DNA from 4 places in the Acidovorax sp. 1608163 genome. Region 3 is predicted to be linked to each of the others. Evidence: predicted binding sites of a transcription regulator. Region 3 holds the regulator's gene; each other region holds the start of a gene.
The links. The regulator FNR, encoded in region 3, switches genes on or off when oxygen is low (the NO sensors DNR and NnrR bind a similar motif). The targets are predictions, from matches to a motif close to TTGATNNNNATCAA.
Positions count from the first base shown of each region.

Region 1: EAG14_RS20290 (hemerythrin domain-containing protein) is a predicted target of FNR. The motif match lies at 884-897, and genes of this name have one in related genera.
Region 2: EAG14_RS21920 (hemerythrin domain-containing protein) is a predicted target of FNR. The motif match lies at 1,281-1,294, and genes of this name have one in related genera.
Region 4: EAG14_RS12755 (PAS domain-containing methyl-accepting chemotaxis protein) is a predicted target of FNR. The motif match lies at 864-877, and genes of this name have one in related genera.

Region 1 covers NZ_CP033069.1:4,547,094-4,549,274, forward strand. Annotated here, with positions in the region: gene EAG14_RS23485 (hypothetical protein) at 1-71, shown strand, start outside; gene EAG14_RS20290 (hemerythrin domain-containing protein) at 320-826, opposite strand; gene EAG14_RS20295 (hypothetical protein) at 1,041-1,637, opposite strand; gene EAG14_RS20300 (CsbD family protein) at 1,774-1,992, opposite strand.
Region 2 covers NZ_CP033069.1:4,895,099-4,897,279, reverse strand. Annotated here, with positions in the region: gene EAG14_RS21925 (methyl-accepting chemotaxis protein) at 1-1,158, shown strand, start outside; gene EAG14_RS21920 (hemerythrin domain-containing protein) at 1,360-1,947, shown strand; gene EAG14_RS21915 (alkene reductase) at 2,100-2,181, opposite strand, start outside.
Region 3 covers NZ_CP033069.1:1,770,848-1,773,028, reverse strand. Annotated here, with positions in the region: partial or broken gene hemN (oxygen-independent coproporphyrinogen III oxidase) at 1-502, opposite strand, end outside; gene fnr (fumarate/nitrate reduction transcriptional regulator Fnr) at 692-1,414, shown strand; gene EAG14_RS07985 (hypothetical protein) at 1,464-1,757, opposite strand; gene EAG14_RS07980 (FixH family protein) at 1,836-2,117, opposite strand; gene ccoG (cytochrome c oxidase accessory protein CcoG) at 2,163-2,181, opposite strand, start outside.
Region 4 covers NZ_CP033069.1:2,857,840-2,860,020, reverse strand. Annotated here, with positions in the region: gene EAG14_RS12760 (nitrate/nitrite transporter) at 1-560, opposite strand, end outside; gene EAG14_RS12755 (PAS domain-containing methyl-accepting chemotaxis protein) at 1,075-2,181, shown strand, end outside.

The DNA.
Region 1 (2,181 bases), 2.3 Mb from region 3:
CCACCGCCGCATTGCGGCGCGCGCTGCGCGATTTGTCGTGGTGCATGGCGGGCATGCTGCTGCCGCGATAGGCATTGGCTCCGGTGCTGGCGCACCGATGGGGCGATGGGCGATGTAAGGGTGGCGGACAAGCCGCCTCGCCGAGGCCGTCCGCTTCCTGGTACGGAGAGTCTGGGCCTGAATGGGAGGTGGAGAAAATGCGAAGGCCGCAGGACTTCAAGCCATTTTGGCCTCTAGGGCTTTTTGATAAAGCGCTAGCAGCTATGCATTCAATAGCACCCGCCTCTTTGAGCGGTTCTTGCAGACGGGGTAACGCCCGTCAGGCGGCTTCTGCTGCAGCCGCCGCAGGTTGGTCGGCACAACTGTGGGTGCTGCCACAGCCCTGGATCAGTTCGCCGGGCAGGGCATCGGGGGCATGCACCACCCCTGTCACGGGGTCAAAGCCCACGCGGCGCAGGTGCAGGGCCAGCGAGGCGTCCATCATCTGGGCATGCTGGGGAAACCACTGGGCCAGCTCGCCCGTCATGATGCGGATGGGCTGAAGATCGCCCTGCTCGGCGCGCACGATGCCCTCGCGCATCACCTGCAGCACCACCTTGTGCTGCGTGGTGTGGCAGTTGCCCGAGGCAAAGCGCGTGGCTGCCATCCAGGCGTCTTCCTGGCCAAAGTGGTGCTCGGTGTGGTCCACCAGCGCCTGCCATTGCTGCGCCACGGTGGCGTCGTCGGCTTGCTCGACTTGCGCCAGCAGGTCTACGAACTCGCGGTGGGTGTCGTCCATGAGCGGCAAATCCAGCGCCAGTGCGTCAGACCATTCCAGTGCAGCCATTTTTGTTCCTCGGTGTGTGACAAAAACGGCAGCTTAGGTACAACGGCGTGGCGTGTTTTGACCCAAATCAGGGGACGGCCACGCAGGCTTGCATTCCGTAACAAATTCCATCGCTGCAGACCGTTGGGGGGTGCGTTCACACTAGCCCAAAGGCCTGCAACGTCAAGCGCCCCGTGGCGAACTCAGGGCGAGGGCACCAAGCTCAGCCCTTCCATCAACTCTGCCCAAACTGGCGCTTGGCGTCGTCCACGCACTTGGACTTGAGGTCGCCCGCCAGGGCATCGCAGCGCTCCTTGGCGGCCTTGTAGTTGGCTTCGTTCTTCTCGGCAGCGGCGTCCTTGCGCGCCTCGGCCACACCGGCGGCCTTTTCGGTGGCAGTTTCACCGGGCTTGGCGGCGGCCTTGGCCACCTTGGCGTTTTCCTTGGCCGTCACGTGGGCGGCTTTGGCATCCTTCACACACACGTCCTTGGCGTTACCGCTCAGGTCATCGCACTTTTCCTTGGCAATGGCGTAGTCGGCATCGGCGCGGGCCTCGCGGGCCTTGTAGGCGGTTTTGTCGCTGGGCTTGTACTGCGCCTCCAGGTCGGCCTTGGCTACGCTTTCAATGCCCTTGGCTTCCTTTTGGCAAATGTCCTTGGCGTTGCCGCTGAGGGCATCGCACTTTTGCTTGTTCACTTTGTAGTCGGCGGAAATCTGGTCTTTGGCCGCCTTGTATTCGGGCTGGCCCATGGCCATGGCAGAGGTGGCCAGCAAGGTGGCGGCAGACAGGGCGATCAGGTTGCGGGACAAAAGATGGGTTTTGAATTGCATGGTGCTTCTCCTCAATATTCAACGGATGGGGGTGCGGCCGGGCCGCTGAGCGGGCACGCAGCCCTGGGGTTGCGTGCCCTGTCAATACGCTCAGTGCACACGCTCAGGGCGCTGTGCACGGGTTGACTGGCACAGGTCAGTCGTTGAAGTGGAATGTGGGGTGGCGGGCTTGCCAGTCCTTGAGCTGCTTTTCTGCCGCCTCGCGGGCCAGGCCCTGGCGCTCTTGCAGCTTGCCCAGCAGTTGCTCGCGGCGGCCGGCAATCACATCGAAATCGTCGTCAGTGAGCTTGCCCCACTGCTCGACCATCTTGCCCTTGAATTGCTTCCAGTTGCCCTTGATGGTGTCTTCGTTCATGGCTTGCGTCCTTCGTACAACTCGCCTCCGCCATCCGCCCGAAATGCGCGGAACATCTGCGTGATGCGATGGATTCACTGTACGAACAGATGCAGCAGCCCCGCGTAGTCCCTGCCACGCAGGCCGCGTGGGCCCAGGCCTACGGGGCTGCCGGACAACACAGCGTGTCTGTAGGCCACAGCGCCGGGA
Region 2 (2,181 bases), 1.9 Mb from region 3:
GCCGACAAGCTGATGGGCCAGCTCGATGAGGTGCTGCGCAGCGAGGTGCAAAAGTCGGTGGCCGAGCAACAGAGCGTCTCCGAGCAAACGAAGTGGCTGTTTGCCTTGGCAGTGATCATCACGGTGGTGGTGGTGGTGCCGCTCACTTTGCTGAACATGCATTCCATCTGCAAGCCGTTGGACGAGGCCCAGCGCGTGGCCAAGGCGATTGCGGGGGGCGACTTGTCGCAGTCCATTCGTGCCGAAGGGCGCGATGAAGTGGCCGACCTGCTGCGCGCCCTGTCCGACATGCAACAGGGCCTGGGCACGCTGGTGGCGCAGGTGCGCGATGCCAGTGGCAACATCGCCACGGCCAGCCAAGAGATTGCCACGGGCAACCAGGACCTGTCGCACCGCACCGAGCAAACGGCCAGCAACGCCCAGGCGGCGGTAAGTTCGCTGTCGCAAATCACGGCTACGGTGCAGCAGACGGCGTCTTCTTCGCAGATGGCCAACCAGCTGGCGGCCTCTGCATCCAGCACGGCCACGCGGGGTGGCTCGGTGGTGGAGCAGGCGGTGTCCAGCATGCACGAGATCTCGGCCTCCAGCCGCAAGATCGGCGACATCATCGGCCTGATCGATTCGATTGCCTTCCAGACCAACATCCTGGCGCTGAACGCGGCCGTAGAAGCCGCCCGTGCGGGCGAGCAAGGCCGTGGCTTTGCCGTGGTGGCCAGCGAAGTGCGCAGCCTGGCCCAGCGCTCGGCCGCTGCGGCCAGCGACATCAAGGTGCTGATCCAGAGCAGCGTGACCGCCGTGAACGGCGGCGTGCGCCATGTGGAAGACGCGGGCACGGCCATGAAGGACATCGTGAGCAGCGTGCAGCGCGTGGGCGACATCATTGGCGAGATCACGGCAGCGGCTTCCGAGCAGTCTGCGGGCATCGGCCAGGTGAACCAGTCGGTGGGTGAGATCGACCGCATGACGCAGCAAAACGCAGCGCTGGTGGAAGAGTCTGCTGCCGCCGCCGAGTCCCTGCGTGAGCAAGCTGCGCGCTTGTCGCAGGTGGTGCAGCAGTTCCGCCTGTCGGCATCCATGGACCACCATCAGCACGCCGCCGTGGCAGCCCCGCAGGGCTTGTCTGCGCCCCGCTCGGGCCCCCGCGCTTTGCTGGGCTGATGGGTGGACTGGCGGGCACCCGGTGCGTGGGCCCGCCACCTTGCTGCAAACCCCCACCCGTTGGGGTTTTGCTTTTTTGGGCCCCGTTTTGTGCGCTGCAGGGCCCCATGCCTGGGCATTTGTTGACCTGTGTCACGCAGGGGCTGGCGGGGCCGTGGCACTCTCGCCCGATTCGTCTACCCGCCCCCCGGTGCTTGCCCTATGCCTCCCGTCAGTTTGCAGATCATCCGTGAAGAACATGCGTCGCTCGCTGCGGTGCTGCATTCGCTGAGGCTGCTGATGGACCAAGGCCCGGGGGACAACCCCGCCACGTTCTTTGACGTGGCGCGGGCCATGCTGTTCTACATCGACGAGTTTCCTGAACGCCAGCACCACCCCAAAGAGACGCAGTGCCTCTTCCCCCGGGTGGCCCTGTGTGCGCCCCATGTGGCTGAGGTGATTGCGCGGCTGGACCAGGAGCACGATGGCGGCGAGGCGGCGGTGCGGGAGCTGCAGCACCTGCTGCTGGGCTGGGAGCTGATGGGTGAGGGGCGGCGCGAGGCGTTTGTGCAGGCCCTGGGGCGCTATATCGACTTTTACCTGGAGCACATGCGCCTGGAAGAGACGCTGGTGCTGCCTGCGGCACAGGCGCATTTGAGCGATGAGGACTGGGCCGCTGTGGATGCCGCGTTTGCCACCAACACCAACCCCCTCACCCACGGCCGCCCGCGCGACCCGGCGTATGACCGTCTGTTCACCCGCATCGTGATGCGGGCCCCCAGCCCGATAGGATTAGGTTCACCCCCCTGAGCGGCTTCGCCGCTTCCCCCCGCTCTCGCTTCGCGGGCAGGGGGACGTCGCCAGCGCGGCGGGACGGCCCTTGCGCGGCGACCCTGGCTTGGGCTGCGCCAGTTTCATTCAGCGTGTGTGAAACTCCGCAGCTCTTGCTTTGGTCCGCTGCCTTAGGCGTTCAGCGCAGGGTAGTCCGTATACCCCTCAGCCCCGCCGCCATACAGCGTGGCACGGTTGAGTTCGTTGAGCGGC
Region 3 (2,181 bases):
TTAAAGCCCAACTCGGCCAGCAAGGCCAAGCGCTCGGCATCCACGGTCCGCGGGTCCACCTCGATCGAATACTCCCCTCCAGGCGCCAGCGTGAAACTGCGCTTGAGCATAGACATGAGTTCGCGCAAGCCCTCATCCGAGAGAAACGTCGGCGTGCCCCCCCCAAATGCAGCTGACTGACCACCTGCCCTGCACCACACTGGGCCGTGTGCAGATCAATCTCACGGCTCAGATAGCGCAAATAGACATCGGCGCGGTCATGGTGTTTGGTGATGATCTTGTTGCAAGCGCAGTAGTAGCATAGCGACTCGCAAAATGGAATGTGCACGTACAGTGACAATGGCATTGCCTTGGCACCTGTCCCCAGATGCCTCTGCGCCAATGCCAAGGAATATTCCTCTTGGCCAAATGCCTCCACGAAACGGTCTGCCGTGGGGTAGGAGGTGTATCGAGGACCTGGCACGTCAAAGCGGGTCAGGAGTTCTGGGGTAACTGCGGTCATGGGGATATCCTTGCGTACTAGCTTACTGTGCCGCACCCCTCCTCTTGCGTCCTTGACCTGCATCAAGTGAAGTCATCTCCACAAGAGCGACAATTTGATGCATATCATCTGCCACTACTCGCAGACCGAGGCATACCGGCCTCCCTCGTCGTGCACGATATGCCCGAACATCAACCAGGTTTCTGTGCCATGAATCCGCTCACCATCAAAGTCGCTTGCTCCAACTGCAACCTCCGCGAGCTTTGCATGCCCGTTGGCCTCAATGACGAACAGCTGCAGCGCATCGACGAGGTGGTGGCCGTGCGCCGCAAAGTCAAGCGCGGTGGCACACTCTTTCGCAATGGCGAAGCCTTCACCTCGCTGTACGCCATTCGCACGGGTTTCTTCAAGACCTGCGTAGCCACTGAAGATGGTCGCGATCAAGTCACGGGCTTTCAAATGGCCGGGGAGATCATCGGCCTGGATGGCATTGTGAATGATCACCATACCTGCGACGCCGTGGCATTGGAAGATGCCGAAGTCTGTGTGATGCCGTTTGATCGCATTGAAGAACTATCACGCGAAGTGACTGCACTACAGCACCATGTGCACAAAATCATGAGCCGCGAAATCGTGCGCGAACACGGCGTGATGCTCCTTTTGGGCAGCATGCGGGCTGAAGAGCGTTTGGCAGCCTTCCTTCTCAACCTGGTACAGCGCCTGCATGCCCGCGGCTTCTCTCAATCAGAGTTGGTGCTGCGCATGACCCGGGAAGAAATTGGCAGCTACCTGGGCCTCAAATTGGAAACCGTGAGCCGCACCTTCTCCAAATTCGTAGAGGATGGAACTGTCGAAGTTCGCCAACGCCACGTGCGAATTTTGGACACCGACGCGCTACGCCGCATCGTGAACAACCAACAAGCCTGCCACTGATCGGTTGGGTCTTGAGGCATGCCGACTAACGGAGGCATGCCATCCGGCCTCATGGGCAAGACGGTGTCTTGCGGCAATCGTCAGGTCGATCTTGGTCAGGCACAGGACAGCGGTTGAGTTCAAACGGTGACATGGCCAGCAGCGTGGTCAAAGCGCCGGACGCCATGGTCAGCACCCAGAAGGCAAAGAAGGCCAGCGTGTACACCCCCAGCCGAGACAATGCCAGCGGCTGCCCAAACCAGTGCAGGTCTTGGGGGTCAACCATTGCAAACACCAACACCTCCAAAGCCCCGGCGACCAAAAAGGCCGGCCAAGCAATCCACATCAAACGCTGTGTCCACATCGTGGTGTCTCCGTATGGTTTTGAGAAGGCATCGATGCCTGGGCCTACCGCACCGCCATGAAGGCCCAGGCTCCGCAACTAGCGGGGCTGGTCTTTGAGCGGTGTCACGGCATGGTTGCGGCCCTTGAGCGCAGGCGCCATGCCAGGCTGCGGGTTCTCCAGCCTCTTGTTGATATCAATGCCTTGCTGGTAGTAGTCTTCAGCCACAACGGGGTCAGGGCTGGAGACGGCAATCCACAAGGTAACGAAGCCCGCTACCACGACGATAGCGGGGCCAGAGAGCACCAGCCAAACATGGCCAAACTTCCACCAAGGAGCCGCCTGAACGGGAGCGGGAGCTGAAGAGGAAATCGAAGACATAGCAAACTCCATCAAAACGGGTAAGACAGCGAGACCACAGGCTGCTTACCGAGGAACCAAAAAG
Region 4 (2,181 bases), 1.1 Mb from region 3:
TACACCGCCATCACGATGGCCGGAATCGCCACGCTGATCGCCGCAAACCCGTACACCGTTTGCCAGCCAAACTTTTGGGCGAGGGCGGGCGCCAGCAGCGCCGCCACGGCCGTGCCCACATTGCCTGCACCCACAATGCCCATGGCCAGGCCCTTGTAGCGCGGCGGAAACGAGCCCGAGCCCAGCGACAGCGCCACCCCAAAACTGGCGCCTGCCACCCCCAGCAGCACACCCATGGCCAGCAGGTCGTTATAGGTGTGCACGAAGAAGTAGCCAAAAGCCATGGCCAGGGCAATGCCCGCCATCTCGACCAGCGTGGCGCGCTTGCGGCCGATGTATTGCGCCAGGATGCCCAGCGGGAACCGCATCAGCGCGCCTGCAAAGATAGGCAGCGACAGCATCAGCCCCATTTGGGTGGGGGTGAGTTGGAAGTCGTCCCGGATGAACGGGGCCATGGCCCCGTTGATGACCCACACGGCGCACGAGAAGCCGAAGTAAAGAAACGAGGACCACAGCGTGGGGGCGTGACCCGACTTGAGGAATTCGCGGAACTGGAGCATGGAGCGCGCCTGTGCAAAGGTGCCACGGGCCAGTGGCCTGCCTGCGCAGCCCATGTGTTGCCCGTGTCAAAAACAAAAAAGGCGCCTGCGCGGTCTCTGGGCTATCCACTTCCAGCCCTTGCACCGCGAAGACGCCTGCGTCTTGTTCACCCAATCCGCCTTTGCACCGGGTCAACCTGCAGCCTTCGTTGGCTGCAAAACACCACAAGCAAGCCGCATGCCATGAATTGAAGTGTGTTGGCTACTTTTTGTTGGTGGTTTGCACCAGTTTGGTGTAGCTTTGGGTTGTACGATGAATTTTGATTGATTTAAATGATTTGTTTGTTACAGGTGATTTTGGAACGGGTGCAAAGTGTATTTTTTGTGCTTTGACCCGCTCAAATAGTTATGTAACAAATATTTCTTTTCATTTATTCTGGTCGTGCGGCGGTGCTCTTGGTTCGGGGCGGTAGCAGCCTCTTGAGCAGAGAGTTCACTGGCATGTTGGCGTGAAGTGGCTTTTCAGGAGTTATCTATGCGAATGAACCTGCCCGTTGTCTCTCAGGAGTACCCCTTTCCCAAAGGCGAGACATTGGTCTCGACGACCGATCTGAAGGGGCGCATCCTCTACTGCAACCCCATGTTTGTGGAGGTCAGTGGCTACGAAAAGCAAGAGTTGCTGGGCCAGCCCCACAACATGATCCGCCACCCTGAAATGCCGGAAGAGGCCTTTCGCGACATGTGGGACACCATCGCCAAGGGCATCCCCTGGTCCGCCGCCGTGAAGAACCGCCGCAAAAACGGCACCTACTACTGGGTGATGGCCAATGTCACGCCCCTCATGCAGGGGGACCAGCCCGTGGGCTACATGTCGGTGCGCACCGAAGCCACCCGCGAGCAGATCCAGCAGGCCGAGCAGCTGTACAAGACCATGCGAGCCGAGAAAGAGGCCGGGGCCTTGGTGCACAAGCTGCGTGCCGGGCGCCTGATCAAAGACAACCTTTGGGGGCGCACCACCGAGCTGCTGCGCATGGGCGCGCTGGGCAAGATGCTGGTGTGCATGGGCGCTGTGGTGCTTGCCGCCTGGCTGGCTGCATCGGCAGGGGGGCACAGCCTGTCGTTGGTGTCTGGCTTGGCCTGGCTGGGTGTTCTGGTCCTGGCCGTGGGAGCGGCCGCCTACATGCACAACGTGACGATTGCCCCCCTGAACCAGATGCTGCTGTGGGCCAACCGCATGGCGGCGGGGGACCTGACCCAGAAGATTCAAGCGTCGCGCGATGACACGGCCGGTCACCTGCAAAAAGCCTTGTCCCAACTGAATGTGAACCTGCTCTCCATCGTGCGCGATGCACGCCAGGAGGCCGAGCGCATGCAGTTGTCCACCCAGGAAATCGCGCAAGGCAACCAGGACCTGTCAGCGCGCACCGAATCCCAGGCGAGCAACCTGGAGCAGACGGCGGCTTCGATGGAGGAAATCACCGGCACGGTGCGGCAAACGGCCGAGTCTGCCCGCCGTGGTACCGAGTTGGCCACCCAAGCCACTTCGGTGGCTGAGCACAGCAGCGAAGTCGTCAACAGCGTGGCAGCTACGATGAAGCAGATCCAATCCGCTTCCGGGCGTATCAGCGAGATCACGCAGTTG